3 regions of the Enterobacter sp. genome follow, and region 1 is predicted to be linked to each of the others. Evidence: riboswitches for the same ligand, from Rfam matches in the RefSeq annotation. Region 1 holds a riboswitch; each other region holds the start of a gene.
The links. A riboswitch is a leader RNA that binds a small molecule or an ion and turns the genes downstream of it on or off. The one in region 1 is predicted to bind thiamine pyrophosphate.

Region 1 (9,967 bases):
ACAGTACCCCGGCCGCCACGGCGACGATCATCATCCGACGCTTTCCAAAGCGCTTAACGTAATAGCCCGCCAGAATCATCGCCGGAATTTCCAGCCCGGCGGCGGTTCCCATTAAGATCCCTGCGAGCTTGTCCGGTAAGCCCAGATCGCTGCTGATCCACAGCGGCATATCAATAATGTACATGGTGTTGCAGGTCCACATCAGCGTCGAGGCAATAAACAACATGCGGACGTTCTTGTCCTGCCAGCCGCTCACCTGGGTAACAGGTTTATCCGTCGCCTGTTCGACGCGGGCCACGGACGGCAGTGCGAAGGCTATCAGCGCCAGGCTGATGACAAAAATCCCTGCCGCAATGGAGAACATGGTGGTAAAGCCATAGTTCAACGCCAGCATAAAGGCCAGCGGCGGACCAATGACCCACGCCAGCGAGAGCTGGGCACGCATCACCGAGCTGAACATCACCACTTCCCGCGCGGAGTTATCCGCATATTCACGGGCCAGGGCGAACAGCTGCGGCATAGCGGTGTTCGCCAACGACGCCAGCAGCACGCCGCAGGTAATGAGCGTCAGATAATGACGATTGAAGGCAAAGAGCAGCGCGTTACCCACGGCCATGGCGCAGCAAAAGAGGATCAGCTTGCGGCGATCGCCCTGGCTGTCCGATCGTTTCGCCAGCGCGAGGCTGACCAGGATCCCGGCAATGGCATTGACGGTATAAAACAGGCCGACCCAAAACGGCTGAGCCCCCACCTCGCGGCTGAGAAACAGGCTCAGCGTCGGCGCCTGAAGCGCCCCCGCCACGCCCATCATAAAGGCCACCAGCATAAAAGCGGCATACACGCCGTTCAGGCGTCGCCCCATCGTCATCAACCACAGCATGCGCAAGTCCTTGTGAAAGCGAATCGAAATTGGGTGAATAGTAAACGAAAAAAGCCAGCAAAAACATTTTGCTGGCGGGTGATAAGCACCAATACTCAGTCACACATGATCGAGGCGAGTTAGCGGGAAGAGGTCGGTGTCGTAACGTCCCACTGCATCAATTCTTCTAACGTTTTCAGCCGTTGCTCTGCACACCGGCGGGCCAGCCAGGACGATCCTTTTGTCGCTGAAAAGTACTGCTGATAAAACTGACGTGCGGTAGACCTCTTCATAATTTACCTCCTCGCTTCATCGAGGAGAATTATTGGCCTAATATAGGGATAAATAAATTGCTGGTTTTTTGTCAGGAGTTCCCCTTTTATGCCTTCCGGTCGTCTGCAACAACAGTTTATCCGCCTCTGGCAGTGCTGCGAGGGACAATCGCAGGAGACCACGCTCAACGAGCTGGCGGACCTGCTTAGCTGTTCCCGCCGTCATATGCGCACGCTGCTCAACACCATGCAGCAGCAGGGGTGGTTAAGCTGGGAAGCGGAAGCGGGACGCGGCAAACGTTCGCGGCTGACCTTCCTGTATACCGGACTGGCGTTGCAGCAGCAGCGCGCAGAAGATCTGCTCGAACAGGACCGCATCGATCAGCTGGTCCAGCTGGTGGGCGACAAGGCCGCCGTGCGCCAGATGCTGGTCTCCCATCTCGGACGCAGCTTTCGTCAGGGCCGACACATTCTTCGGGTGCTCTACTACCGTCCGATGAAAAATCTGTTGCCCGGCACGGCGTTACGCCGCTCGGAAACCCACATGGCCCGACAAATCTTCAGCGGCCTGACGCGCATAAATGAGGAAAACGGGGAACTGGAGGCGGATATTGCGCACCACTGGCAGCAGCTTTCCCCGCGCCACTGGCGCTTCTTCTTACGCCCCGGCATCCACTTTCACCACGGCCGCGAGCTGGAGATGCACGACGTCATCGCCTCTCTGGAACGCGCCCGCAGGCTGCCGCTCTACTCGCATATTTCGCGCATCCACTCCCCCACGGCCTGGACGCTAGACATTGAGCTGTCGCAGCAGGACAAGTGGCTTCCCTGGCTGCTGGGCTATGTACCGTCGATGATTTTGCCCGGCGAGTGGGAATCATTGAACAATTTTGCCAGCCTGCCGATTGGCACCGGGCCCTACTCCGTGTCCCGCAATAACAGCAACCAGCTGAAAATCCGCGCGTTCGATGACTACTTTGGCTATCGGGCGCTGATCGACGAAGTGAACGTGTGGGTATTGCCTGATCTCAATGAAGACCTGAGCTGCGGTCTGACGCTTGAAGGCCCCACCACCGGAGAAAAGGCCGTGGAGAGCCGCCTGGAGGAAGGATGCTACTATCTCCTGTTTGACCGCCGCACCCACCGCGGGGCAAACCAGGGCGTCCGCAAGTGGATCAGCCACGTGCTGTCCCCTTCCAATCTGATCTACCATGCGGAAGAGCAGTACCAGACATACTGGTTTCCGGCCTACGGCCTGCTTCCGCGCTGGCACCACGCCCGGCCGTCGCACTGCGACAAACCCGCAGGGCTGGAGTCCATCACCCTGACCTACTACCGCGAGCACGTGGAGCATCGTTTTATCGCGAGGATCATGACCCGCCTGCTGGCAGCCGAGGGGGTCAAGTTAGAGGTAAGAGAAGTGGACTATGACGAATGGCATCAGGGAGAGATCGCCAGCGATATCTGGCTCAACAGCGCTAATTTTACCCTGCCGCTCGATTTTTCATTATTTTCACACCTGTATGAAGTCCCGCTGATCCAGCACTGCATCGATCGGGACTGGCAGCAGGACGCCGCCCTATGGCGATCGGGCGAGATGAACCTTGCCGTTTGGTGCCAGCAGCTGCTGGCCGAGCAGGCGATCGTCCCGCTGATCCACCACTGGCTGATGATCCAGGGCCAGCGCAGCATGCGCGGCCTGCGGATGAACACCCTGGGCTGGTTTGATTTTAAATCCGCCTGGTTTGCGCCACCGGAGCCATAACGCTTTCGTAATATTCACCAAATCATTACAATAGCGCCGTTCTCAACGGGGTGCTGCATCACAGATGTGCGCTGAGATAATACCCGTCGAACCTGATCCGGATAACGCCGGCGAAGGGATTTGAGGCTGTCGCTCAAAATCCTTTGCCACTCAACCCTGAGGTGCAAAGTGTTAAAAAAAGTTCTCCCCCTGCTGGCGCTGTTCGCGCTGCCTGCTTTTGCCAAACCCGTCCTGACGGTCTACACCTACGACTCCTTCTCTGCCGACTGGGGCCCTGGCCCGGTTGTCAAAAAAGCCTTTGAAGCGGACTGCAACTGCGAGCTGAAGTTCGTGGCGCTTGAAGATGGCGTGTCGCTGCTCAACCGTCTGCGCATGGAAGGAAAAAACAGTAAAGCCGACGTGGTACTCGGGCTGGATAACAACCTGCTGGAAGCCGCCTCGCAAACCAAACTGTTTGCCAAAAGCGGCGTCGCGGCAGATGCCGTTAACGTGCCGGGCGGCTGGAAGAACGACACCTTTGTGCCGTTCGACTACGGCTACTTTGCTTTTGTTTACGACAAAAATAAGCTGAAAAACCCGCCGAAGAGCCTGAAAGAGCTGGTCGAAAGCGATCAGAAGTGGCGCGTAATTTACGAAGATCCGCGTACCAGCACGCCGGGTCTGGGCCTGCTGCTATGGATGCAAAAGGTCTACGGGGATAAAGCACCGGAAGCATGGCAGAAGCTGGCCGCCAAAACCGTCACCGTGACCAAAGGCTGGAGCGAAGCCTACGGCCTGTTCCTCAAAGGCGAAAGCGACCTGGTGCTGAGCTACACCACCTCCCCGGCCTACCACATTATCGCCGAGAAAAAAGACAACTATGCAGCCGCAGATTTTGCGGAAGGGCACTATCTGCAGGTGGAAGTGGCCGCGCGTACCGCTGCCAGCAAACAGCCGGAGCTGGCCGAGAAGTTCCTGAAGTTTATGGTTTCACCGGCGTTCCAGAACGCCATTCCAGCGGGCAACTGGATGTATCCGGTTACTAACGTTGCGCTGCCCGCAGGTTTCGAGCAGTTGACCAAACCGAAAACCTCGCTGGAGTTTACGCCGCAGCAGGTCGCCGCGCAGCGTGCAGCATGGGTAAGCGAATGGCAACGCGCCGTCAGCCGTTGATTCCCGGCTGGTTACTTCCCGGGCTGCTCGCCGCCGCCGTGATGGTAGCGGTCAGCCTGGGGGCTTTTCTTGCATTGTGGTTTAACGCGCCAGGGAGCGACCTGCTCGCCCTCTGGCACGACAGCTACCTCTGGCACGTTATCCGGTTCTCCTTCTGGCAGGCGTCTCTTTCTGCCCTGCTGTCGGTGATCCCGGCTATTTTTCTGGCACGCGCTCTGTATCGACGGCGATTTCCCGGCAGGCAGGCCCTGCTGCGCCTGTGCGCCATGACGCTGATCCTGCCCGTGCTGGTGGCGGTATTTGGTATTCTAAGCGTTTACGGTCGCCAGGGCTGGCTGTCTTCACTGTTCGGTCAGCTTGGCCTGGAATGGTCATTCTCGCCTTACGGACTGCAGGGCATTCTGCTGGCGCACGTATTTTTCAATATGCCGATGGCAACGCGCCTCTTTTTGCAGGCGCTGGAAAATATTCCCGGCGAACAGCGTCAGATTGCCGCCCAGCTCGGCATGCGCGGCGTGTCGTTCTTCCGCTTTGTCGAATGGCCGTGGCTTCGCCGCCAGCTCCCGCCCGTGGCGGCGTTAATCTTTATGCTCTGCTTTGCCAGCTTTGCCACCGTGCTGTCACTCGGCGGCGGGCCGCAGGCCACCACCATTGAGCTGGCGATTTACCAGGCGCTGAGTTACGACTACGATCCCGGTCGCGCCGCGCTGCTGGCGATGGTGCAGATGGCGTGCTGTCTTGCGCTGGTGCTGTTGAGCCAGCGGCTGAGTAAAGCCATTCCCGCTGGCAGTCATCAAATAACCGGCTGGCGCGATCCGCAGGACAGCCTGCACAGCCGCGTCAGTGATTTTATCCTGATCGCGCTGGCGCTTCTGCTACTGCTGCCGCCGCTGATGGCCGTTATTGTTGACGGATTGAACCTCAATCTCGGGTCCGTCCTGCAACAGCCCGTTCTCTGGCAAGCCACCTGGACCTCGCTGCGTATCGCCCTCGCTGCCGGATTACTGTGCGTCCTCCTGACCATGATGCTGCTGTGGAGCAGCCGTGAGCTCTACGCCCGCCAGGCGCAAAAAGCCGGACAAATGCTGGAGCTGACGGGCATGCTGATCCTGGCGATGCCGGGCATCGTGCTGGCAACGGGCTTCTTTTTACTGTTTAACAGCACCTTCGGCCTGCCGGAAAGGGCAGATGGCATTGTGATTTTCACCAACGCCTTAATGGCCATCCCCTACGCGCTCAAGGTGCTGGAAAACCCGATGCGCGACGTCAACAGCCGCTACGGTTTGCTGTGCCAGTCGCTGGGGATGCAGGGCTGGCAGCGGCTGAAGGTAGTCGAACTGCGCGCGCTAAAACGCCCGCTGGCGCAGGCGCTGGCGTTTGCCTGCGTGCTCTCTATTGGAGACTTTGGCGTCGTGGCGCTGTTCGGCAATGACGATTTCCGCACGCTTCCGTACTGGCTTTATCAGCAAATCGGCTCTTACCGCAGTCAGGATGGCGCGGTTACCGCGCTGTTACTGCTGCTGCTGTGCTTTGCCTTATTTACCGTTATCGAAAAACTCCCGGGGCGTGATGTTAAAACTGACTGATGTAACCTGGCTCTATCAGCATCTGCCGATGCGCTTCACGCTCTCCGTTCAGCAGGGCGAGCGGATTGCGGTGCTTGGCCCAAGCGGTGCCGGGAAAAGCACCTTGCTCAATTTGATCGCCGGCTTTCTGCAACCTGCCAGCGGGTCGATAGCCATCGATAATCGTGATTTCACCAACGCCCCTCCGGCTAAACGTCCTGTGTCGATGCTGTTTCAGGAAAATAACCTCTTCACCCATCTGACGGTGCGGCAAAACATCGCGCTGGGAATGCATCCGGGGCTCAGGCTGAACGATGCCCAACGCGAAAAACTTGAAGTGATTGCCGGACAGATGGGGATCACCGAATTTATCGACAGGCTGCCGGGCGAGCTCTCCGGCGGCCAGCGTCAGCGCGTGGCGCTGGCGCGTTGTCTGGTGCGCGAGCAGCCGCTTCTGCTGCTGGATGAGCCCTTCTCGGCGCTCGATCCCGCGCTGCGTCAGGAGATGCTCGCCCTGGTGCAGGAGGTCTGCCAGCGCCAGCAGCTGACGATGCTGATGGTTTCGCACAGTATTGAGGATGCAGCACGGATTGCGCCGAGATCGGTGGTCGTTGCCGAAGGGCGGATTGCATGGGATGGGAAGACGGAAGAGCTGCTCAGTGGTCAAGCGGGGGCGTCTTCACTGTTGGGCATTCGTGCGGTCTGATGCCCTCACCCTTGCCCTCTCCCACTGGGAGAGGGCAATAGTCCTTAACGACTGACCACTTTTAACAAAATCTCACCGTACACCGGCATCAGCGGGTGACGAATCAGCGCGACCAGGGCTACCGCAGCCACACCCAGCGTCAGCGGAGCCAGCCAGAGCAGGCGAGTACGCGGGAGGTAGCGCGTCAGGCGATCGACACTGGCTTTAGCGCTGCGCCACAGTCGCCAGCAGAGCCAGACCGCCAGCCACAGCAGCAGCGCCGTGCCCAGCAGCAACCACTTAAACTCACCGCTTTGCATCCCGTCCGGAATATCAATGGCAGCACCCGCGAGGATCCCCGGCAGGAAGTAGAACGGCGGCCAGAAGACGCAGCCGATAATGTTCGGCACCACGAATTTCGCGACGGGCAGATCCAGCATCCCGGCCACCATTGGCACCAGCGGACGCGTTGGCCCGACAAAGCGCCCGACGAGGATGGTAAACATGCTGTGCTGATGCAGCGCATGCTCGGTTTTATCCAGCAAGGCTTTGTTCTTTTTCATGAACGACCAGCGGTGCAGCGGCTTCTTAAAGCGCCAGCCCAGCCAGAAGGAGATCCAGTCGCCGAGCAGGCAGCCGATAATCCCGGCGAGCCACGCCTGCCAGAAATTAACCTCGCCGCTGCCAATCAGCGCACCAAGCCCTGCCATCATTACGGTGCCGGGCAGGATTAACCCGACGAGCGCCAGCGACTCCAGAAACGCCACCAGCGCCACGGCGATGAGCGAGTACATAACGGACTGGGTAATAAAGTGTTCCAGCAATGCCTGCATAACTATTCCGGTCAGAAAACGAATCAGCGATTCTGCTTAGCGCCCCGCACCGCGTCAAGGCAACAATTGTCTGAATAGTTTACAGGTTGCTTTCCGCATTCACCTGTTTGTTTATCTTTTTTTACCAATTATTCACATCCCGCGCGGAATTCACTCGGACTGGCACCGGTACATTTTTTAAATACGCGGGAGAAATAGAGCTGATCCTCAAAGCCTACGTTGCGTCCCACGGTGGCGATGGGCATCCGGGTGGTGCTGAGCAACAGTTTCGCCTGGCTGATGCGCTGATCTTCACGCCAGCTCAATACGCTGACGCCCAGCTGCTGGCGGAACAGATGCGACAGCCGCGACGGCGACAGGCAGACGTGCTGAGCAACGCTGGCGATATCAAACTGGCTATCGGCCAGGTGGTCGCTGATGTACTGGCAGGCGTCGCGCACGCGGTTATCCAGCGGCGGGTTAAGCGACTCGTTAATCGCCTCCATCCGTCGCAGCAGCAGCTGTTCAAGGAGGTTTATCGCCAGCAGTTCGGCATAGCGACCACCGGCCTGCCCCGCCTCGATAATCTGGGCAAAAAGCTCGCGAAACTGCGCAAGATGAACCTCGTCCGGGCGATAAAAACCGGTGTGCGCAAAAATTGCTGGCCAGGAAAGCCACTCCTGCCAGTAGGCGCGCGGACGGAAGTAAACCCACTGGTGATACCACTCTTTGGCCTCAGGATGACGGCCATAGTGGTGGATCTCACCCGGCGGGAACAGCAGGATATCCCCCGGGCGGCAGACAAACTGCTGGTCACCGTTCTTGATGATTCCTTCCCCTCGCACGGTGAGGTTGAGGATATACCCTTTCATCCCAAGCGGTCGGTCGACGTAAAAGTCGAGATATCCCTCAGCCTCGATAGGGGTCAGTCCCGCCACAAGGTGCGCGTTAAACGAGTATCCCGGCAGCAGGGGATCGTTTTGCGTTTCGGCCATAGATTCAGTTCTCCCAAGGGTCCTGAAGGAAACCAATTGTCCATATCACTAAAAGCAGCTTAAAAATGGCCCGCGTAAAGATCTAAAAAGCATCACGCCGCTTTTACGTCCGCCATGTTTCAGCCTTTCCCCCTGATTTCTTCGCCAGAGCAAGCAGATAACCAGTAACAAAAGTGTCTATAAGTGCGGCAGAAATGTCCACATTGAATATTTGCACGGCGTCACACTTTCCGTTGTAACAGCAATTTAGTCCATAAGATTAGCGGATCCTGCCTGACGACTTTTTCCCCCAGTCTCTAATGTTCTTCCATACCTGTTTTTTCGATGGAGCAACACCATGGCAATTGCGATTGGCCTCGATTTTGGCAGCGATTCGGTTCGCGCGCTGGCAGTGGACTGTACGTCCGGCCAGGAGATAGCAACCAGCGTTGAGTGGTACCCGCGCTGGCAAGAGGGGCGCTACTGTGATGCGCCGAACAACCAGTTCCGCCACCACCCGCGTGACTATATCGAGTCGATGGAAGCGGCGATCAAAACCGTCCTGGCCGAACTGACTGACGCCCAGCGAGCTGAGATTGTGGGGATTGGCGTCGACAGCACCGGCTCCACGCCAGCCCCTGTGGATGCCGAAGGACGCGTGCTGGCGCTGCGCCCGGAGTTTGCCGACAACCCGAACGCCATGTTCGTGCTGTGGAAAGACCACACCGCCGTGGAAGAGGCCGAAGCCATTACGCGCTTATGCCATCAGCCCGGCAAAACAGACTACTCGCGCTACATCGGCGGGATTTACTCCAGCGAATGGTTCTGGGCCAAGATCCTCCACGTCACCCGTGCCGACGACTCCGTTGCGCAGGCTGCCGCGTCATGGGTTGAACTGTGCGACTGGGTGCCTGCCCTGCTCTCCGGCACCACCCGCCCGCAGGATATCCGCCGCGGTCGCTGCAGCGCCGGGCATAAATCCCTGTGGCATGAAAGCTGGGGCGGCCTGCCGCCTGCCGCGTTCTTTGATGAACTCGACCCGATTATCAACAAGAGCCTGACATACCCGCTGTTTACCGACACCTTCACCGCCGATGTTCCCGTCGGCACCCTCTGCGAAGAGTGGGCAACGCGCCTCGGTCTGCCGCAGAACGTGGCGATCTCTGGCGGCGCCTTTGACTGCCATATGGGCGCCGTGGGCGCGGGCGCACAGCCAAACACGCTGGTCAAAGTCATCGGGACTTCCACCTGCGACATCCTGACGGCGGATAAAGCCACCGTCGGCGACCGCGCGGTAAAAGGCATCTGCGGACAGGTTGACGGCAGCGTGGTGCCGGACTTCATCGGCCTGGAAGCCGGTCAGTCCGCGTTTGGCGATATCTACGCCTGGTTTGGCCGCGTGCTGGGCTGGCCGCTGGACCAGCTGGCGGCGGCGCATCCTGAACTGAAAACACAGATAGCCGAGAGCAAAAAGCAGCTCCTGCCGCAGCTCACCGAAGCCTGGGCAAAAAATCCTTCTCTCGATCACCTCCCGGTAGTGCTGGACTGGTTTAACGGCCGTCGTACGCCGTTCGCCAACCAGCGTCTGAAAGGTGTGATCGCGGATCTCAACCTGGCAACCGACGCCCCTGCGCTGTTCGGCGGCCTTATTGCCGCAACGGCCTTCGGCGCCCGCGCGATAATGGAGTGCTTCACCGGGCAGGGCATCGACGTGAATAACGTGATGGCTCTGGGCGGTATTGCCCGTAAAAACCCGGTGATCATGCAGGCCTGCTGCGACGTGCTGAACCGTCCGCTTCAGATTGTGGCCTCCGATCAGTGCTGCGCGCTGGGCGCGGCGATTTTTGCCGCCGTGGCCGCAGGGGTCCATGCGGATATCCCGA
Region 2 (9,967 bases), on a different contig from region 1:
TCGCCGCTCGCGTCACGTCCCCACCCTGCTCGAATCCGACGTCTGCTCCGCCAATGTACTGCGGAGGGTCCTTATCCAGACAATCCTCGCGGATCACCGATGAGGCCAGTTCGATTTGTTGAGCGCGTAGCGACGCGAGATCCATAACGACTCCTTACTTGTGATACTGGGCAGAAAGCCGATGCACCGCCTCCACAAATACGCCTGCGTGTTCTGGCGGCACATCCTGATGAATGCCGTGGCCGAGGTTAAAGACGTGGCCTTCCCCCTGGCCGAAACCAGACAGTATAGTCGACACTTCTTCTTCAATGCGGGCTGGCGGCGCATAGAGCATGGACGGGTCCATATTGCCCTGCAGCGCTACTTTGTCGCCCACGCGACGACGCGCATCGGCGATATCGGTGGTCCAGTCGAGACCCAGCGCGTCGCAGCCGGTTGCCGCCATCGCTTCCAGCCACTGGCCGCCACCTTTGGTGAACAGCGTCACCGGCACGCGGCGACCTTCGTTTTCACGCAGCAGGCCGTCGACGATTTTATGCATGTAATACAGGGAGAACTGCTGATAATCGCGCCCGGTCAGCACGCCGCCCCAGGTATCGAAAATCATCACCGACTGCGCGCCCGCCTTAATCTGCGCGTTCAGATAGAGCGTAACGCTCTTCGCCAGCTTGTCGAGCAGCGCATGCAGGGCCAGCGGCTCGGCGTACATCATCTTTTTAATCATGGTGAAGGCTTTGCTGCTGCCCCCTTCCACCATATAGGTCGCCAGCGTCCACGGGCTGCCTGAGAAGCCAATCAGCGGCACTTCCCCTTTCAGCTCGCGGCGAATGGTGCGCACGGCGTTCATCACGTAGCCCAGCTCGCCTTCCGGATCGGGAATCGGCAGCTTGTCCACGTCGGCTTTGCTTTTGATCGGAGAGGTGAAACGCGGACCTTCACCGGTTTCGAAGTACAGGCCAAGGCCCATCGCATCCGGAATGGTCAGAATATCCGAGAAGAGGATCGCCGCATCCAGCGGGAAGCGGCGCAGCGGCTGGAGCGTCACTTCACAGGCCAGCTCGGCGTTTTTGCAAAGCGACATAAAATCGCCCGCCTGCGCGCGCGTGGCTTTGTACTCTGGCAGATAGCGTCCCGCCTGGCGCATCATCCACACCGGGGTGACATCAACGGGCTGGCGCAGCAGCGCACGCAGATAACGATCGTTCTTCAGTTCGGTCATTTTTGCAGTTCCTTAAGCGTCATGGCCTCAGTGTAACACTACTCATACTCGGCCCGACACATCACCACGGTATCTTCTATCAGCCGACGCGCCACGGTACCCGGCGGTGGTAACAGCGGTAAATCGTCGTAGCGATACCAGTTCGCATCCAGCAGCTCTTTCCGATCGATAACGATCTCGCCGCTGTCATATTCGGCCATAAAGGCCGTCATCAGCGACTGCGGGAACGGCCACGGCTGGGAGGTGACATAGCGCAGGTTCTTCACTTTGATGCCGCTCTCCTCCATTACCTCGCGCGCCACCGCCTGCTCCAGCGTTTCGCCCACCTCGACGAAGCCGGCCAGCACGGTGTGTACGCCGTTGCGATGACGGGTATGCTGCGCCAGCAGAATGGAATCATCCCGGCGGATAGCGACGATAATGCACGGCGCAATTTGCGGATAGTAGCGCTCGCGGCAGTGGCTGCAGAGCATCGCCCACTCGGTTTTGCTCGGACGCATGGTATGACCGCAGTAGCCGCAGTATTTGTGCGAGCGATAAAACTCCGCCAGCTGCACGCCGCGCCCCGCCAGCTGGAACAGGCCCACGTCCAGATCCAACACCTGGCGAACGGATCCCATATCCTGACGGCGCGCTTGCTGGATCAACCACACGGGCTCACCCTGCCACTCGCCGATCTCTAGCGCAGGCTGGCCCACGAGATCGAACGTTTCCGCCGCACCGTAGGGCAGTTCTCCACCGGGCAACCATAATTTTTGTTCGTGGCTGACGATCCACCAACCCAGATCTGATTTTTCAATAATACGATCCATATCTATTGCACTACCTTCGCTTCACTGACATGTTGTTAGCATTGTGGTTACATTCTGGATGAGCAGATTCAATCCTACACTTTGCGGAGTCGACCATGTTAAACCAGCTAGAAAGCCTGACTGAGCGCGTTAGAGGAAGTAACAAACTGGTGGATCGCTGGCTGCATGTGCGCAAGCATCTACTCGTGGCTTATTACAATCTGGTCGGCATTAAGCCTGGCAAAGAATCGTTTATGCGATTGAACGAAAAAGCGCTGGATGATTTTTGTCAGGGCCTGGTCGACTATCTGTCCGACGGCCATTTCAATATTTATGAACGCATTATCCGCGAAATGGAAGGGACAACGCCGTATTTAGCGGCCAGCAAGCTCTATCCGCTGCTGGAAGCCAATACCCAGCAGATCATGGATTACTATGATTCCACGCTCGAGAATGCCATCGATCACGATAACTATCTTGAGTTCCAGAAAGCGCTATCCGACCTCGGCGAAGCGCTTGAGGAGCGATTCACGCTGGAAGATAAGCTGATCTCTCTCGCCCTGGACAATGATTTGAACATCAGTAACGAAGAGAACGTCGCGCGCCCTGCTTGAGTTCTTAATCGTTAACGAGTAATTTACAACCATTCGCCCCTCTCACGAGGGGGATTTTTCTTGTCGGAGTGCCCAGAGCGAAAGCCGGGCTGAGACCGTTAATTCGGGATCCGCGGAACCTGATCAGGCTAATACCTGCGAAGGGAACAAGAGTCACACTGCTGTTGTATCGCCCCCCGGGCGATCCTCTCTTGCTTCATCCGTCGTCTGACAAGCCATGTCCTTCACTTTTGGAATGAGCTATGTCTACTGTAAAACTGACCCGCCGCGAACAGCGCGCACAGGCCCAACACTTCATCGACACGCTGGAAGGCACCGCTTTCCCCAACTCGAAACGCATCTACATTTCCGGCTCGCAGGACGATATCCGCGTTCCGATGCGCGAAATCCAGCTCAGCCCGACGCTTATCGGCGGCAGCAAAGAGAATCCACAGTATGAAGACAACGAAGCCGTGCCGGTGTATGACACCTCCGGCCCATACGGCGATCCTGATGTTGCCATCAACGTCCAGCAGGGGCTGGCAAAGCTGCGCCAGCCGTGGATTGACGCGCGTAACGACTGCGAAGAGCTGAGCGTGCTCAGCTCTGCGTACACCAAAGAGCGCCTGGCCGACGACGGCCTGGACGAGTTGCGCTTTACCGGCCTGCTGACGCCAAAACGTGCTAAAGCAGGTAAATGCGTGACCCAGCTGCACTACGCCCGCCAGGGTATCGTCACGCCGGAGATGGAGTTCATCGCCATCCGTGAAAACATGGGTCGCGAGCGTATCCGCAGTGAAGTGCTGCGCTATCAGCATCCTGGTGAAGGCTTTGGCGCGCGTCTGCCGGAGAACATCACGCCGGAATTTGTACGTGACGAAGTGGCCGCCGGCCGCGCGATTATCCCCGCCAACATTAACCACCCGGAATCCGAGCCGATGATTATCGGCCGCAACTTCCTGGTGAAGGTCAACGCTAACATCGGTAACTCGGCCGTCACCTCCTCCATCGAAGAAGAGGTGGAAAAGCTGGTCTGGTCCACGCGCTGGGGTGCGGACACGGTAATGGATCTCTCCACCGGCCGCTATATCCATGAAACCCGCGAATGGATCCTGCGTAACAGCCCGGTACCGATTGGCACCGTCCCGATTTATCAGGCGCTGGAGAAGGTCAACGGCATTGCCGAAGACCTCACCTGGGAAGCGTTCCGCGACACCCTGCTGGAGCAGGCCGAGCAGGGCGTGGACTACTTCACCATTCACGCGGGCGTGCTGCTGCGCTACGTGCCGATGACCGCGAAGCGTCTGACCGGCATCGTCTCGCGCGGCGGTTCCATCATGGCGAAGTGGTGCCTGTCCCATCACCAGGAAAACTTCCTCTACGAGCACTTCCGCGAAATTTGCGAAATCTGCGCCGCGTACGATGTCTCTCTGTCGCTGGGCGACGGCCTGCGTCCGGGCTCTATTCGCGACGCGAACGACGAAGCGCAGTTTGCCGAGCTGCACACGCTGGGCGAACTGACCAAAATCGCCTGGGAGTATGACGTGCAGGTGATGATTGAAGGTCCGGGACACGTGCCGATGCAGATGATCCGCCGCAACATGACCGAGGAGCTGGAGCACTGCCACGAAGCGCCGTTCTATACCCTGGGGCCATTGACCACCGATATTGCACCGGGCTATGACCACTTCACCTCAGGCATTGGCGCGGCGATGATCGGCTGGTTCGGCTGCGCCATGCTCTGCTACGTGACGCCGAAAGAGCACCTCGGCCTGCCAAATAAAGAGGACGTGAAGCAGGGGCTGATTACCTACAAAATTGCCGCCCACGCGGCGGATCTGGCCAAGGGCCATCCGGGCGCGCAAATCCGCGATAACGCCATGTCGAAGGCGCGCTTTGAATTCCGCTGGGAAGACCAGTTCAACCTGGCGCTGGATCCGTTCACCGCCCGCGCCTATCACGACGAGACCCTGCCGCAGGAATCAGGCAAAGTCGCGCACTTCTGCTCTATGTGCGGGCCAAAATTCTGCTCGATGAAAATCAGCCAGGAAGTGCGTGACTACGCCGCAGCGCAAACCATTGAAGTGGGCATGGCGGACATGTCTGAAACCTTCCGCGCCAAAGGCGGCGAAATCTACCTCAAAAAAGAGGAGGCGTAATGTACCAGCCCGATTTCCCACCCGTCCCCTACCGTTTAGGGCTCTATCCGGTGGTGGACAGCGTGGCGTGGATAGAGCGACTGCTGGAGGCAGGCGTTCGCACCCTCCAGCTGCGCATCAAGGATAAGCGCGATGACGAGGTGGAAGCCGATGTGGTTGCCGCCATCGCGCTGGGGCGTCGGTATAACGCCCGCCTGTTTATCAACGATTACTGGCGACTGGCCGTTAAGCACCAGGCGTACGGCGTGCATCTGGGTCAGGAAGACCTCGAAACAACGGATCTAAGCGCTATCCGTGAAGCCGGGCTGCGTCTTGGCGTGTCAACGCACGATGACATGGAGATCGACGTGGCCCTGGCGGCCCGTCCCTCTTACATCGCGCTGGGCCACGTCTTCCCGACGCAAACCAAGCAGATGCCCTCCGCACCGCAGGGTCTGACGCAGCTGGCGAGTCATCTTAAACGCCTTGCCGATTACCCCACCGTCGCCATCGGCGGAATCAGCCTTGAACGCGTCCCGGCGGTGCTGGAGACCGGCGTCGGCAGCATCGCCGTCGTCAGCGCCATCACCCAGGCTGCAGACTGGCAGTCCGCCACCGAACAGCTGTTACAGCTGGCAGGAGCTGGCGATGAACGATCGTGACTTTATGCGCTACAGCCGTCAGATCCTGCTGGAGGATATCGCCATCGACGGGCAGCAAAAGCTGCTCGCCAGCCGGGTGCTGATTGTCGGTCTGGGCGGATTAGGCGCGCCCGCCGCGCTTTATCTGGCAGGTGCGGGCATCGGCACGCTGGTGCTGGCGGACGACGATGAGGTCCACCTCAGCAACCTGCAGCGACAAATCCTCTTTACCACCGAGGATATCAGCCAGCCGAAAGCAAAAATCACCCGGCAGCGGCTGAACCAGCTAAACCCGGATATCGAGCTGATTGCCTTACAGGAGCGTCTTAGCGGTGAAAGCCTGCACCGTGAAGTCGCCCTTGCCGACGTGGTGCTGGACTGTACCGACAACATGGCGACGCGCCAGGCGATTAACGCCGCGTGCGTGGCAAATCATACGCCGCTTATCACCGCCAGCGCGGTGGGGTTCGGCGGGCAGATGATGGTTCTGACGCCACCGTGGACGCAGGGCTGCTATCGCTGCCTGTGGCCGGACGATGCCGAGCCGACGCGCAACTGCCGGACGGCGGGCATTCTTGGTCCGGTGGTCGGCGTAATGGGCACCATGCAGGCGCTGGAAGCCATCAAGCTGCTCAGCGGCATGGAGACGGAACGCAATACGCTGCGGCTGTTTGATGCCCGCTCAGCCGGCTGGCGCCAGCTGGCGTTACGCCGCGCCAGCCGCTGCCCGGTATGTGGAGACCGCGATGCGCATTCTGTTTAACGATGAGCCGATGAGATGCGACGACGGGCTTACCGTTGCCGCACTGCTCGACAAGCTGCGTCAGCTCAAGCCGGGAACGGCGTTGGCGCTCAATCAACAGATCCTGCCGCGCGAGCAGTGGGAACATCAGCAGGTCAATGAAGGCGACCAGATCCTGCTGTTTCAGGTTATCGCAGGGGGCTGAGATGTTACGTATTGCCGATAAGGTTTTTGATTCGCATCTGTTTACCGGAACCGGAAAATTCGCCTCGCCGCAGCTGATGGTGGATGCCATTCGCGAAAGCGGCAGCCAGCTGGTGACGCTGGCGCTCAAGCGCGTGGATCTGCGCCACCACAGCGATGCCATTCTGGCTCCGTTGCTGGAAGCAGGCGTCACGCTGTTGCCCAACACCTCCGGCGCCAAAACGGCCGAAGAGGCGATTTTTGCCGCGCAGCTGGCCCGCGAGGCGCTCGGCACCCGCTGGCTAAAGCTGGAAATCCATCCGGATGCCCGCTGGCTGCTGCCCGACCCGATTGAAACGCTGAAAGCGGCTGAAAAGCTGGTGCAGCAAGGGTTTACCGTCCTGCCCTACTGCGGCGCTGACCCTGTTCTGTGCAAACGTCTCGAAGAGGTCGGCTGCGCTGCCGTTATGCCGCTGGGGGCCCCCATTGGCTCCAACCAGGGGCTGGAAACCCGCGCGATGCTGGAGATCATCATCGAGCAGGCCACCGTGCCGGTGGTCGTTGATGCGGGCATTGGCGTGCCCAGCCATGCCGCGCAAGCGCTGGAGATGGGCGCTGACGCGGTACTGGTGAATACGGCCATCGCGGTTGCCGACGACCCGGTCATGATGGCGCGTGCATTCCGCATGGCCGTACAGGCTGGCCTGCTGGCAAGGGGAGCCGGCCCCGGTTCGCGCAGTTTCCAGGCGCAGGCCACCAGCCCGCTGACCGGTTTTCTGGAGGCGATCTCATGAGCACGTTTACCGAGCGCTGGCGGCAGCTTAACTGGGACGACATTGCCCTGCGCATCAACAGCAAAACGGCGGCTGACGTGGAGCGCGCGCTGCATGCCCGCCATCTGACCCGCGAGGATCTGATGGCCCTGCTCTCCCCCGCGGCGAGCGCGTACCTCGAACCGATGGCCCAGCGAGCACAGCGGCTCACCCGCCAGCGTTTTGGCAACACGGTGAGCTTCTACGTGCCGCTCTATCTCTCCAACCTGTGCGCCAATGACTGCACCTACTGCGGTTTTTCCATGAGCAACCGCATCAAGCGTAAAACGCTCGATGAAGATGAGATTTCCCGGGAGTGTGCGGCCATTCGTGAAATGGGCTTTGAACATCTTCTGCTGGTCACGGGCGAACATCAGGGAAAAGTGGGAATGGACTATTTCCGTCAGCACCTTCCCGCCATTCGTCGTCAGTTTTCGTCGTTGCAGATGGAAGTGCAGCCCCTGTCGCAGGAGGAGTACGCAGAGCTCAAAAACCTCGGGCTGGACGGGGTCATGGTCTACCAGGAAACCTATCATGAGGCGACGTACGCCCGGCACCACCTGAAGGGTAAGAAACAGGATTTCTTTTTCCGGCTGGAAACGCCGGACAGGCTCGGCCGCGCGGGTATCGACAAAATCGGTCTGGGTGCGCTGATCGGGCTCTCCGACAGCTGGCGGGTGGATTGTTATATGGTGGCGGAACATTTGCTGTGGCTCCAGCAGCACTACTGGCAGAGCCGTTATTCCATCTCCTTCCCGCGCCTGCGCCCCTGTGCGGGAGGGATCGAACCGGCTTCGCTAATGGATGAACGCCAGCTGGTGCAGACGATCTGCGCGTTTCGCCTGCTCGCCCCGGAAGTTGAATTATCGCTCTCAACGCGTGAGTCCCCGGCGTTTCGCGATCGCGTTATCCCGCTTGCGATTAACAACGTCAGCGCGTTTTCCAAAACGCAGCCTGGCGGCTACGCCGACGATCGTCCGGAGCTGGAGCAGTTTGTGCCGCATGACGGGCGACGTCCGGAAGCGGTCGCCGCAGCCCTGACGGCGCAGGGCCTTCAGCCTGTCTGGAAAGACTGGGACAGCTGGCTGGGAAGGGCCTCGCAATGACGTTGAAACGCACAGCAACATCATAGAAATTTGTCGAGACGCTACGAAAAGGCAAAACCGGATGATTGTCATCGATCGTCCGGTTTTTTATTGTCGCAAGGTCAGCAACGGATGCTGACCGGGGCGAAAAGCGTCTTCCTCGTTTCGCCCTGCTTCTGATTCATTTCACAAACTGCCCCCGGCAAATGAATAAGTATTTTCTTAATGATTCTTAAGATAAATCATCTCGTCAGAAATCGTGCGCCGTATAATTCACCGCTAACCGCAGGACAGCGACTATGCTGAGAGGATATCGGCAGACGAAAAATATTCACCATCAGGAACGATGTACAGCTCATGGCACTTCACAGCAAAAAGCTCTCTTTTACACGGCCAATCATGCTCAGCTTTGCGGGGATCCTCTGCAGTTTTGCGGTGATCGCGATCGCGGTAACGCTTTCGCAACGAAAGGATTTTCTTGAGGATTATCATAAGATCAATAGCAACTTCACGCATAACCTGGCGGTGAACTACACCGAATCTATCCTGCGTGAAAACGACTATATCCTGGGCCGTTCCGCGATGTACTTTGCCCGCGACGACAGGCTAAACGAGACGCTCAACGTCAACCCGACGCAAGGGCTGCAGATGATGATGCATTTGCAGAACCTGATGCCGACCGTCTCCTCCATCTCGCTGGCGGACACGCAGGGGCATTATCTTCGCGCACCAGAGGTGCTCCCCACGGAGACGAGTAAAACCTTCGATCCCCGGACACGCCCGTGGTTCGTCGCTCAGGCGGAAGCCAGTATCTTCAGTCACTATACCCGTCCCTACATGGACTACTTCACTGGCCATCCGACGGTAACACTCTATAAGCCTTTGATTTCGCCTGAAGGGAGACTGAAGGGAACGCTCGCTTTCCATCTCGATTTGACGTCTATGGGCTTCACCCTGCGCCAGATGGTGGCGCCCGTTCAGGGGGAATTCTTCGTCGTCGAACGCGATGGTGCCGTGGTGCTGCATCCGGATACCGGCGCGCTGTTCAAACAGTACGTGAGCGAAGCGCTGATGGACAAAATGACCAGCGGCGAAGGTCATCTTTACGACAAGAAAAGCAACGCCTGGTATTACTACTACTCATTTACCAACCCGGACTGGTTTGTCATCTACCGGGTCTCTGGCGAGACGCTCACCGATATTACCCGTCACGAAACAACTATCGTTGGCTGGGGGTTTGCGCTGGCCGCCATCATCATCATCCTCTTCGGCTTATACCTCCGCCACGCCTCGCGTTCAGTGCTGATGCACATTATCAATGCCATCAAGACTGGCGATGTTAGCGAGGCGCCGCGCCTGGAAGCGATGCTGAGCCACACGATTCAGTCCAACAAAGAGCGTGAAATGGCGTATGTTCGCCAGGCCACTCACGATGCGCTGACGGGCTGCAAAAACCGCCGCGCGTTCGACAGCGATGTCGCGGAGCTGCTGAATGCCCAGCAGCCTTTCGCGATGGCGCTGGTAGACATTGATAACTTCAAGTCAATTAACGACACGCTGGGTCACCTGACCGGTGATATTGTTCTGCGTAACGTGGCTCGCGAAGGGATTCAGATCATGCAGCCACATCACGTCTCAATTTACCGTTATGGTGGAGAAGAGTTCGCGGTAATCTTCCAGGCTGAGCAGATGTCTTCCGCGCTCTCGTTGCTGGAAGCGTGGCGTACCGCCGTTGAAAAGCGCGTCTGGCGGGAAGAAAACCT
Region 3 (9,967 bases), on a different contig from region 1:
CATCACGATGATGTCTGGCTCGATGCCCGCGTGTTCGAAGGCGAAGAATTTACCGGTACGGGCAAAGCCAGCCTGAACTTCGTCGAGGATCAGCAGAATTCCGTGTTCCTGAGTCACTTTACGGATGCGCTGCAGCCACTCAGCCGGAGCCGGGTTCACGCCGCCTTCGCCCTGAACCGCTTCCAGGATCACAGCTGCAGGCTTACGCACGCCGCTTTCAACGTCGTTGATCAGGTTATCGAAGTAGTAAGTCAGCGCCTTCACGCCCGCTTCACCACCGATACCCAGCGGGCAACGGTATTCGTGCGGGTAAGGCATGAACTGGACTTCTGGCATCATACCGTCAACCGCTTCTTTCGGAGACAGGTTGCCGGTCACGGACAGTGCGCCGTGAGTCATGCCGTGGTAACCACCAGAGAAGCTGATGATACCGCTACGACCGGTCACTTTTTTCGCCAGCTTCAGCGCCGCTTCAACGGCGTCAGCACCGGATGGACCGGTGAACTGCAGGCAGTACTCTTTGCCCTGACCAGGCAGCAGAGAGAGCAGGTATTCAGAAAACGCGTCTTTCAGAGGCGTAGTCAGATCCAGGGTATGTAACGGCAAGCCGCTGGTAATGACATTTTGGATGCTTTTCAGCACATCAGGATGGTTATGGCCAAGCGCAAGGGTCCCCGCGCCTGCTAAACAGTCAAGGTATTCTTTATTATCTGCATCGGTGATCCACACGCCTTCTGCTTTAGTGATGGCTAAAGGCAGTTTGCGCGGATAACTCCTGACGTTAGATTCAAACTCGGCCTGACGGGCCAGATAGGTTTCGTTGCTTTTGTGGGCATCTACGGTGTCAATACGGACTTTATCCGTCATCATATCACTCCTACAACCGCCGCTTCGTTATGAGCCACGATTGAATAAAAAGTTAAAAAACAGATGGGGGCCTGAAAAAAACGCCGCCAATATAGAGCCTTTTGCCACGGGGCTCAATGGTTAATTTGTTTACTGTTTTGTGACACGCGGCTGTAGCGAGGAAATATCCCCATTTTTAAAAAGAAAATTGCATTTTATGCCAAATAAAAACAGCGGGTTATGGCCCGTTTACCCGGTGTGTAAAGACACGGAAAAGAGTGTGACAAAACGTGCCATCGAACGGCAAAAAAGAGGGGAACGCTCCCTGTTTTTGCGTCATGGGCAAAAAAGCAGGCTTACGTTACATGCGCAACGGAATCACGCAGTAAAAATGGACTTTCTACGCGCGTGGTTTCCAGATGCTCTTCACCGTTAATAATATGCAAGGCGCTCAGACGACCAATTTCATAGTGCGGCAGTTGAACCGTCGTGAGTGGCGGCAGGAACAGCTCTCCAATACCCACCATATTGTCATAGCCGATAACGGCGACATCTTCCGGTATGCGAAGCCCTTGCCCCAGCAGCGTCTGATACACCATAAACGCGATACGATCGTTGCCGCAGATAACCGCGTCAAACCGGGGAATGCCATTCTGGATGTGAGCCAGCAACACTGACGGAATGTCGCGGTAGTGCTCATCGCCGGGTGCCATATAGCTGTGCGCCAGGCCGTCCGGATCGAGCCCCGCTTCACGGCATGCACGCTCCAGCCCCTGACGACGACGGGTTGTGGCCAGATGCCCCTCAGGCAAATGCAGGCAGAGAGGTCGTCGATAACCCTTCGCGAGTAACGCCCGCACGGCGGTATACTGCCCCTGTTCATCATCAGGAATATAGCTGGCGACCTTTTCGCCGTCACTTTCGCAATTGGCCAGCACGCAGGGAAGGGTGAGAAGTTTGGCCGGGAGAGGAACCTGACGTAACCCCATGGTGGTGTAGATAATTCCGTCAGGCCGATGAGAGAGAAGAAGGTCGACAATGGCGTCCGGGTTGTCATCGGTAAACATATTCATCACGAAGCTGTTCCAGCCGTGCATTCTGGCCGTCTCTTCAATTGACAGCGTGATCTCCACCGAAAAAGGTGTCGTCACCGTATCGAGCGCCAGTACGCCTATGGTTTTAGGCGAGGCATGCGCGCCGCGAATTTTCTTGGCGGACAGGTCAGGAACGTAGCTGGTCTGCTCGATAGCAAGCTTAACGCGCGCCAGCGTTTCAGGTTTAAGGCGCTCCGGGCTATTCAGCGCGCGGGAGACCGTCATCAGCGATACGTTAGCCAGCTTTGCGACGTCCTTCAGGGAAGCCATTTTCTTACTCCGTTAATGCTCTGCGGGAAAGGGTATACAACTAAGTGGCTGATGTAAAAGGAAAGCTGATGCACAGGGCAGGCCATATTTAATTCAGTGATTAATATTTGATCGCGATCTCATTCTATCAATGTTAACGTTAACTTTCGTGATTAACATCTTAAATTTCCGCCAAACCGGATGAGAAAGCGTAAATGTTAACGTTACCATAATGTCATTACTCCAATATGAGAATGTCATGATGAAAACGCATCACTCTCACAGCTACCCTTTATTAAGCGCATTACTGTTTTTCTTTTTTGTCACATGGTCATCTTCCGGCTCGTTGCTCTCTATCTGGCTCCACCAGGAGGTGGGGTTAAAGGCAGGGGATACGGGAGTCATCTATGCCGTGCTGTCCGTCTCCGCGCTGTGCGCGCAAATCTGCTACGGCTTCATTCAGGACAAGCTTGGCCTGCGCAAAAACCTGCTCTGGTTTCTGACCAGCCTGCTCATTCTTTCTGGCCCGGCCTTCCTGCTGTTTGGTTATCTGCTGCAAATTAACGTGTTACTCGGCAGTATTTTCGGTGGGATTTATATCGGCCTGACGTTTAACGGCGGGATAGGGGTACTGGAGTCCTATACCGAGCGCGTGGCCCGCCAGAGTCAGTTTGAGTTTGGCAAGGCGAGGATGTGGGGATCGCTGGGCTGGGCGGCAGCAACCTTTTTTGCCGGGCTCCTGTTTAACATTAACCCGAAGCTGAACTTCGCGGTGGCGAGCTGCGCCGGGCTGGTGTTTTTTGTGTTGCTGGCGCGCCTAAGAGTCTCTTCCGCGCCGCACGCCATGCAGGAGGCGGTATCCGGCGGTAAGGTCACGCTGGAGGATGCCTTACGTCTGTTGACGCTGCCGCGCTTCTGGGCGCTGGTGTTTTTTGTTATCGGCACCTGTATTTATGGCGTCTACGACCAGCAGTTCCCGGTCTATTTCTCCTCACAGTTCCCGACGCTGCAGGAAGGAAACGCCATGTACGGCTATCTCAACTCCTTCCAGGTTTTCCTTGAGGCGGCGGGCATGTTTTGCGCCCCGTGGCTGGTGAATCGCCTCGGTGCGAAAAACGGCCTGATTTTCGCCGGAATGGTGATGGCGATGCGTATGGTGGCATCGGGTCTGGTTGAGGGTCCGGTATTGATCTCCATTACCAAGCTATTGCACGCGGTTGAGCTGCCCGTTTTGCTGGTCTCCATCTTTAAATACAACAGCCTGCATTTTGATAAGCGGCTCTCTTCCACCCTCTATCTGGTGGGCTTTGCCTGTACAAGCTCGGTGATTGCCTCGGTGCTGTCGCCGCTGGCAGGTTACAGCTATGAGAAATACGGCTTTGCCCAGTCCTATCTCATCATGGGTCTACTGGTCTTCAGCACCACGTTTATCTCCATCTTCCTGTTGCGCTCGGGTAAGTTCTCTTCTGACCCGCTCATGCCGCAACCTTCCACCATCTGATCAAAGAGTAGAGAAATGGCGTATTCCATTACGAAAGCAGAACAGGAACTTCAGTCCAGACGCGAAGGGCTTAACCTGCGCTGGTATCCCCGTTACCACCTCGCTGCGCGAGCTGGCTGGATGAACGACCCTAATGGCCTGGTGTGGTTTGACGGCTGGTATCACGCGTTTTACCAGCATCATCCATATTCGACCCAGTGGGGTCCGATGCACTGGGGCCATGCGCGCAGCAAGGATTTAGTTCACTGGGAGCACCTCCCTGTTGCGCTGGCACCGGAAGGACCAGACGACAAGGACGGCTGTTTTTCCGGCTCGGCGGTAGTCGATGGCGATACGCTGGCGCTGATTTATACCGGACATAAATTCCACGGAGATCCTGGCGATGAGGCTAATCTCTACCAGTTGCAGTGTCTGGCCACCAGCCGTGACGGTATTCATTTTGCCCGGCAGGGAACGATCGTTGACACGCCGCCTGGACTGCATCACTTCCGCGACCCGAAAGTGTGGCGTGAAGGGGAGAGCTGGTACATGGTTGTCGGCGCGCGCGACGGTGAGACGGGCCAGGTGCGCGTATACCGTTCTGCCGATCTGCGCGAGTGGCTGGATACGGGCGTGCTTGCGGTGGCTGAAAAAGAGATGGGCTATATGTGGGAATGCCCGGACTTTTTTACCCTCAACGGTAAACGCGTGCTGATGTTTTCGCCTCAGGGGCTGGCGGCAGAGGGATTCAAAAATCGTAATCTTTTCCAGAGCGGCTACCTGTTGGGCGAGTGGCAGCCCGGCCAACCTTTTGTGCGTGAAGGGGAATTTGTGGAGATGGATCGCGGGTATGATTTCTATGCGCCGCAAAGTTTCCTGACTCCTGACGGCCGCCGCATTGTTATCGGCTGGCTGGACATGTGGGAATCGCCCCTGCCGGAACAGCAGGATGGCTGGGCGGGTATGCTTTCTTTACCGCGCGAGCTGACGCTGAGTGCGGATAACCATCTGCAAATGCGGCCAGCCAGAGAAGTTGAAGCCCTGCGCGGGGCGTGGTTCCCCTGGCCGATAAGTACACTTAATAACCAGCAGATGACGCTGGTGGAACACTGCGATGCGATGGAAGTCATTCTGCAATGGGATTGCACGAATAGCAGCGCGGAGCAATACGGCATTCGTCTCGGCGACGGCCTACGCCTCTATGTTGATGCCCAGATGCAGCGCCTGGTGCTGGAGCGACACTATCCACAGTATGGCCTGTGCGGTACCCGAAGCGTCGCGCTTAACCTGAACGACGCGCTCAGCCTGCGCCTGTTCTTTGACTGCTCTTCGGTGGAAGTGTTTGTTAACGAAGGTGAGGCGTGCCTCAGCAGCCGTATTTATCCTGATGCCGAATGCCGCGAGCTGGCGTTATTTGCCTGGACGGGAGGAGCATCGCTTATTCATGGCGGGGCGTGGCAGTTAGAGTAAATCTGTATTTAGTCATGAGCTAAAATAAAGCCCCATACAAATGGGGCTATGTAAATCTTATCAGGAGGGAGCGTAGTGCTAAGATCACATTTTTGATAATTGTGCGTTTAGAACTCTCTCTTTCTCGACAACCAGCTGCATAATATAGCTACCCTTGTGCCATAAACCCTTATTTGGCTTCCAGCCTTTCGAAAGCAGATATTCAGCAGCATCAGAGATTGGCTTATTCATAACGTGATCCGCTTCACCTGAAAACTGTATAACATCGCCGCTCGCTTTGGCAGGCCTGCTGTCACAACGACCCGCAGCATCCATAACCTGAGTGCAGCCTTCAGGAAAATGCTTATGTGCTGATTGTGCAAGTTGAGCAGCATTCTCCAAAGCCTGTTTTTCTGCAGCAGCGTTAATGGCTGTAGTGCGGTTTTGCTCTGCAATATAACAAGCGTCTTTACTCACCCCCTTGCTTTGACAATCCGCCATCCATTGAGCTGGTGAGGAACACGCAGCAAGATATAATACAGCCGCTATCATCATTAACTTTTTCATTATTGCCTCAGTAATTACAATTATAAATATAGGTGCCTAACATCAAGCCGATCCATATCCCTAATAAAATAAAAGTGAGATACAAAACAGCGGAGATAAAAATGTACTTTGTCATTTTATTTGCGAGCAGCAATGTATTGAGTTATAGCCAGCTGATCAAAACTCATGGGCGATTTCTTTAGCTCACTGGCATTTTGTTTTAATACTGTAACATCACCATCCGTATGATGCGGACGCCGCAACAATTTCATTGCCGTTGGATGTACCTGATGTAGAGAGAGTAGCAGCTACATTCTCAGCGAACTTATGACGGTAGCCGATCGCATAACCTTGCGCATCTTTGAAGTTGGCAGCACCGACGGCAACCGCGTTATCTGTATCAACGTAATGCAAACCAGCAAGAGAAGCAGCGCCAGCGATACCAGCACGATATTCCTTGCGATCCTCATTCTGCTGATTCTCCAGAGAAGAGAACTTAGCGTTATTTTGACTCTCTAACGCAGTAATACGTGATTCATGATTCGCTAATTGTGCGCTGTGATTCTGAATTGTCGCTTCCTGTGTTTGCTGGCGTGACTGAACGGTAGCAACAGCAGATTTATTCGCTGCGGCTACCGTTTCTGCATCGACAGCTAAAGATTGCGCATAAGCGCCCGTATTAAATGCCTGAGTCGCTTTGCCAGAGGCATCCTGAAGTGCTTGATCTTGTCTATCCTGATCGGCGTTGAAAATGCTTTTATCTACCTTACTTGCTAGCGCTTGAGTGTTGGCGTCTGCTTTGTTGTTCGCATTGGTCGCGGTGATGTCAGTTTTATCTACTCTCGTGTTTGTATCAATAATTGCTTGACCGTTAGTAATAACGCCTTGTAAAGCCGCGTCTGCTTTATTATTAGTGTTATCAATCAATATATTCTGTTTGTTATCAGTGATTGTCTGATCTGCTTTGTAATCGTCGACTTTCTGGTTAAGGATAGCGTTAGCTTGAGTGTTAGCATTTACGCCATCTTGAGCGGTGTTAGCTGTATCTTGTGCTTTATTAATAGCTGTATTTGCTCTGTCAATATCGCCCTGAAGGTTATAGATTTGCCCGTCTTGCTTAATGTTACTCCCCTCAATGTTATCAAGGTTATAGGCGGTTTTATCGGTACCCTGAATTTGAATGTGAGCACCTGGATTGTTGACGTTATCGTCAAGGTTTATGTTTGCTTCCGCAGCATTTGCAGTATTCATTGAACCAGCAAACACAAAACCAAAAACAGCGATAGCTGTTGTATTTAAATAGTTCATTTTAAAGCTCTCATCATCACTACAAGAAAAAATAAAGTAAGGGCGCTATCCTGGCGGGAAGATACAACGCCTTGTTATATCTGAAATAATTCACTATTAACGTTGAAAATTTTGGTTTGATAACTTATTTCGTAACGTGCAGTAACTATCTATGAATGTGTAATTTTGATTATTGATCTAAATCATAAATAGCAGGAATAGCAAAACGAACCGTTCCAGAAAAGCTCGGCTTAATAATCTTATAATACAATAAGATAGCGATTCATAATGGATGAGAGTCAAATTAGATATAAAACACTAATACATTAAATATATTTAAGTGTTTTGATTTGAATGGGTTAATAATACACATAACAGTTTATGTAAATTTATGGTTTTTTGCCGATTATTTATTATCGAACCTTTCGTCAGCTTCGAATGAAAATAAATTCAGCTCATTTTTGTTCCGGGATATACCAGGAAAAAATATTTATGTTGAAGATGCTAGCGAAAAAGTGTTTAGGGAGATTCATAACGCGATCGCTGCCGTGATAAATCAAAACCCCTTGCGCCTGGCCTGTGGCCACGGTTACACTGAATGAGAACATTGATTTCAATAAATCATTGTTTTAAAAGTATTTTGACTCGGGGTGCCCTTCTTCGTTGAAGGCTGAGAAATACCCGTATTACCTGATCTGGATAATGCCAGCGTAGGGAAGTCAGATGCCTTCCCGGTCATCGCTTCTTCACGCAAGGCAGGAGCGAACCCATGCAGCCTGACCTGCTCGATTTACACGTTTTACATCACTTCCGCACCCGTTCTCCGCTGACCCATTGTATGACCAATGATGTCGTACAGACCTTTACGGCCAACGTTCTGCTGGCGCTTGGCGCATCCCCGGCGATGGTGATTGAGGCCGAAGAGGCCGAGCAGTTTGCCGCGATCGCCGATGCGCTGCTGGTCAACGTTGGCACGCTGACCGCGCCGCGCGCCCAGTCGATGCGCCGGGCGATTGAGAGCGCGGTGGCGGCAGGCAAGCCCTGGACGCTGGACCCGGTTGCCGTGGGCGCCCTGACGTTCCGCACCCGGTTTTGCCATCAAATCCTTGCCCTGAAACCGGCGGCCATTCGCGGCAATGCCTCTGAAATCCTTGCTCTTGCCGGGATGAGCCCGGGCGGGCGCGGCGTTGATACGACCGATACCGCAGCCAGCGCGGTGCCCGCTGCACAGGCGCTGGCTCGCCAGACCAATGCCGTTGTGGTCGTCACCGGCGAGGTGGATTACATCACGGACGGGCAACGTACCCGAACGGTTACCGGCGGTGACCCGCTGATGACGCGCGTGGTGGGCACCGGGTGCGCGCTCTCTGCCGTTGTGGCGGCGAGCTGCTCGCTGCCGGGTGACCGGCTGGATAACGTCGCTGCCGCCTGCGGATGGATGAAACGAGCCGGAACGGTCGCGGTTGCGCAGTCGCGTGGCCCGGGCAGTTTTGCCAGCGCGTTCCTGGATGCGCTCTATACGCTGGAGGAGCAGGCATGAAGCGGATTAACGCCCTGACCATTGCCGGCACCGATCCCAGCGGCGGCGCGGGTATCCAGGCTGACCTGAAAACATTCTCGGCCCTTGGCGCGTACGGCTGCTCGGTCGTTACCGCGCTGGTGGCGCAAAACACGCGCGGCGTGCAGTCGGTCTACCGTATCGAGCCGGATTTTGTTGCCGCGCAGCTGGATTCTGTGTTCAGCGACGTGCGCATCGATACCACCAAGATCGGCATGCTGGCCGAGACGGATATTGTGGAAGCGGTGGCCGAGCGGCTTAAACGCTATCAGGTGCAAAACGTGGTGCTGGATACCGTCATGCTGGCAAAAAGCGGCGACCCGCTGCTTTCGGCCTCCGCCGTGGAGACGCTGCGTACAAAACTGCTGCCGCAGGTGGCGCTTATCACGCCCAATCTGCCGGAAGCCGCCGCGCTGTTAGGCACATCGCATGCGCAAACGGAACGCGAGATGAAAGCGCAGGGAAACGCGCTGCTGGCGATGGGCTGCGGCGCGGTGCTGATGAAGGGCGGTCATCTTGACGATGCTGAAAGCCCGGACTGGCTCTTTACCCGCGATGGCGAAGTACGTTTTACCGCGCCGCGCGTGCAGACCAAAAACACCCACGGCACGGGCTGCACGCTCTCCGCCGCGCTGGCGGCGCTGCGTCCCCGGCATGAAGGCTGGGCCGATACGGTTAGCGAAGCGAAAGCCTGGCTCTCGGCGGCGCTGGCAAAAGCCGATACTCTGGAAGTCGGTCACGGTATTGGGCCGGTTCATCATTTTCATGCATGGTGGTAACCCAGTATACTGGCAGGAAACACCACGCCTGAGAAAACAGAGATGGAACAAGCGCATACCCGGTTAATCGCTCAACTGAATGAACGGATCGCCGCGCCGGACAACACGCCGCTGTACCTGAAATTTGCCGAAACGGTAAAAAATGCGGTGCGCAGCGGGGTGCTGGAGCACGGGAATATTTTGCCCGGCGAGCGCGATCTGAGCCAGTTAACCGGCGTGTCGCGCATCACCGTGCGAAAGGCAATGCAGGCGCTGGAGGAAGAGGGCGTGGTGACGCGTTCCCGTGGATATGGCACGCAAATCAACAACATCTTTGAATATTCGCTGAAAGAGGCGCGCGGGTTCTCGCAGCAGGTGGTGCTGCGCGGCCAAAAGCCCAATACGCTGTGGGTCAACAAGCGGGTGGTGAAATGCCCGGAAGAGGTGGCTAATCACCTGTCGATCTCCCCGGACAGCGAGGTTTTTTTACTTAAGCGCATTCGCTATGTGGATGACGATGCGGTGTCGATTGAAGAGTCCTGGGTCCCGGTCGGGTTAATTCCCGATCCGGATGCCATTGGCATTTCGCTGTACGACTACTTCCGCAGTCAGAACATCTTCCCGCAGCGCACCCGCTCAAGGGTGAGCGCCCGCATGCCGGACAGCGAGTTTCAGGCGCACATTAAGATGGATGAAAAAA

Region 2: linked by a shared signal. The riboswitch ahead of thiC (phosphomethylpyrimidine synthase ThiC) and the one ahead of thiB (thiamine ABC transporter substrate binding subunit) in region 1 are both predicted to bind thiamine pyrophosphate.
Region 3: linked by a shared signal. The riboswitch ahead of thiM (hydroxyethylthiazole kinase) and the one ahead of thiB (thiamine ABC transporter substrate binding subunit) in region 1 are both predicted to bind thiamine pyrophosphate.

Annotation. Positions count from the first base shown of each region.
Region 1 is NZ_CDRQYH010000001.1:133,911-143,877, forward strand. It holds gene ACWYRJ_RS00600 (sugar efflux transporter) at 1-880, opposite strand, end outside; gene sgrT (glucose uptake inhibitor SgrT) at 1,000-1,152, opposite strand; gene sgrR (HTH-type transcriptional regulator SgrR) at 1,241-2,896, shown strand; TPP riboswitch at 2,933-3,033, shown strand; gene thiB (thiamine ABC transporter substrate binding subunit) at 3,065-4,048, shown strand; gene thiP (thiamine/thiamine pyrophosphate ABC transporter permease ThiP) at 4,024-5,634, shown strand; gene thiQ (thiamine ABC transporter ATP-binding protein ThiQ) at 5,618-6,319, shown strand; gene ACWYRJ_RS00630 (DedA family protein) at 6,364-7,131, opposite strand; gene araC (arabinose operon transcriptional regulator AraC) at 7,260-8,105, opposite strand; gene araB (ribulokinase) at 8,443-9,967, shown strand, end outside.
Region 2 is NZ_CDRQYH010000064.1:5,660-15,626, forward strand. It holds gene nfi (deoxyribonuclease V) at 1-145, opposite strand, end outside; gene hemE (uroporphyrinogen decarboxylase) at 155-1,219, opposite strand; gene nudC (NAD(+) diphosphatase) at 1,258-2,031, opposite strand; gene rsd (sigma D regulator) at 2,127-2,624, shown strand; TPP riboswitch at 2,679-2,787, shown strand; gene thiC (phosphomethylpyrimidine synthase ThiC) at 2,867-4,762, shown strand; gene thiE (thiamine phosphate synthase) at 4,762-5,403, shown strand; gene ACWYRJ_RS16630 (HesA/MoeB/ThiF family protein) at 5,390-6,145, shown strand; gene thiS (sulfur carrier protein ThiS) at 6,129-6,329, shown strand; gene thiG (thiazole synthase) at 6,331-7,101, shown strand; gene thiH (2-iminoacetate synthase ThiH) at 7,098-8,225, shown strand; gene ACWYRJ_RS16650 (sensor domain-containing diguanylate cyclase) at 8,562-9,967, shown strand, end outside.
Region 3 is NZ_CDRQYH010000006.1:4,980-14,946, forward strand. It holds gene ACWYRJ_RS03360 (diaminobutyrate--2-oxoglutarate transaminase) at 1-870, opposite strand, end outside; gene ACWYRJ_RS03365 (LacI family DNA-binding transcriptional regulator) at 1,203-2,210, opposite strand; gene ACWYRJ_RS03370 (oligosaccharide MFS transporter) at 2,449-3,690, shown strand; gene ACWYRJ_RS03375 (glycoside hydrolase family 32 protein) at 3,706-5,139, shown strand; gene ACWYRJ_RS03380 (hypothetical protein) at 5,224-5,685, opposite strand; gene ACWYRJ_RS03385 (YadA C-terminal domain-containing protein) at 5,899-6,972, opposite strand; TPP riboswitch at 7,588-7,685, shown strand; gene thiM (hydroxyethylthiazole kinase) at 7,721-8,491, shown strand; gene thiD (bifunctional hydroxymethylpyrimidine kinase/phosphomethylpyrimidine kinase) at 8,488-9,288, shown strand; gene ACWYRJ_RS03400 (GntR family transcriptional regulator) at 9,331-9,967, shown strand, end outside.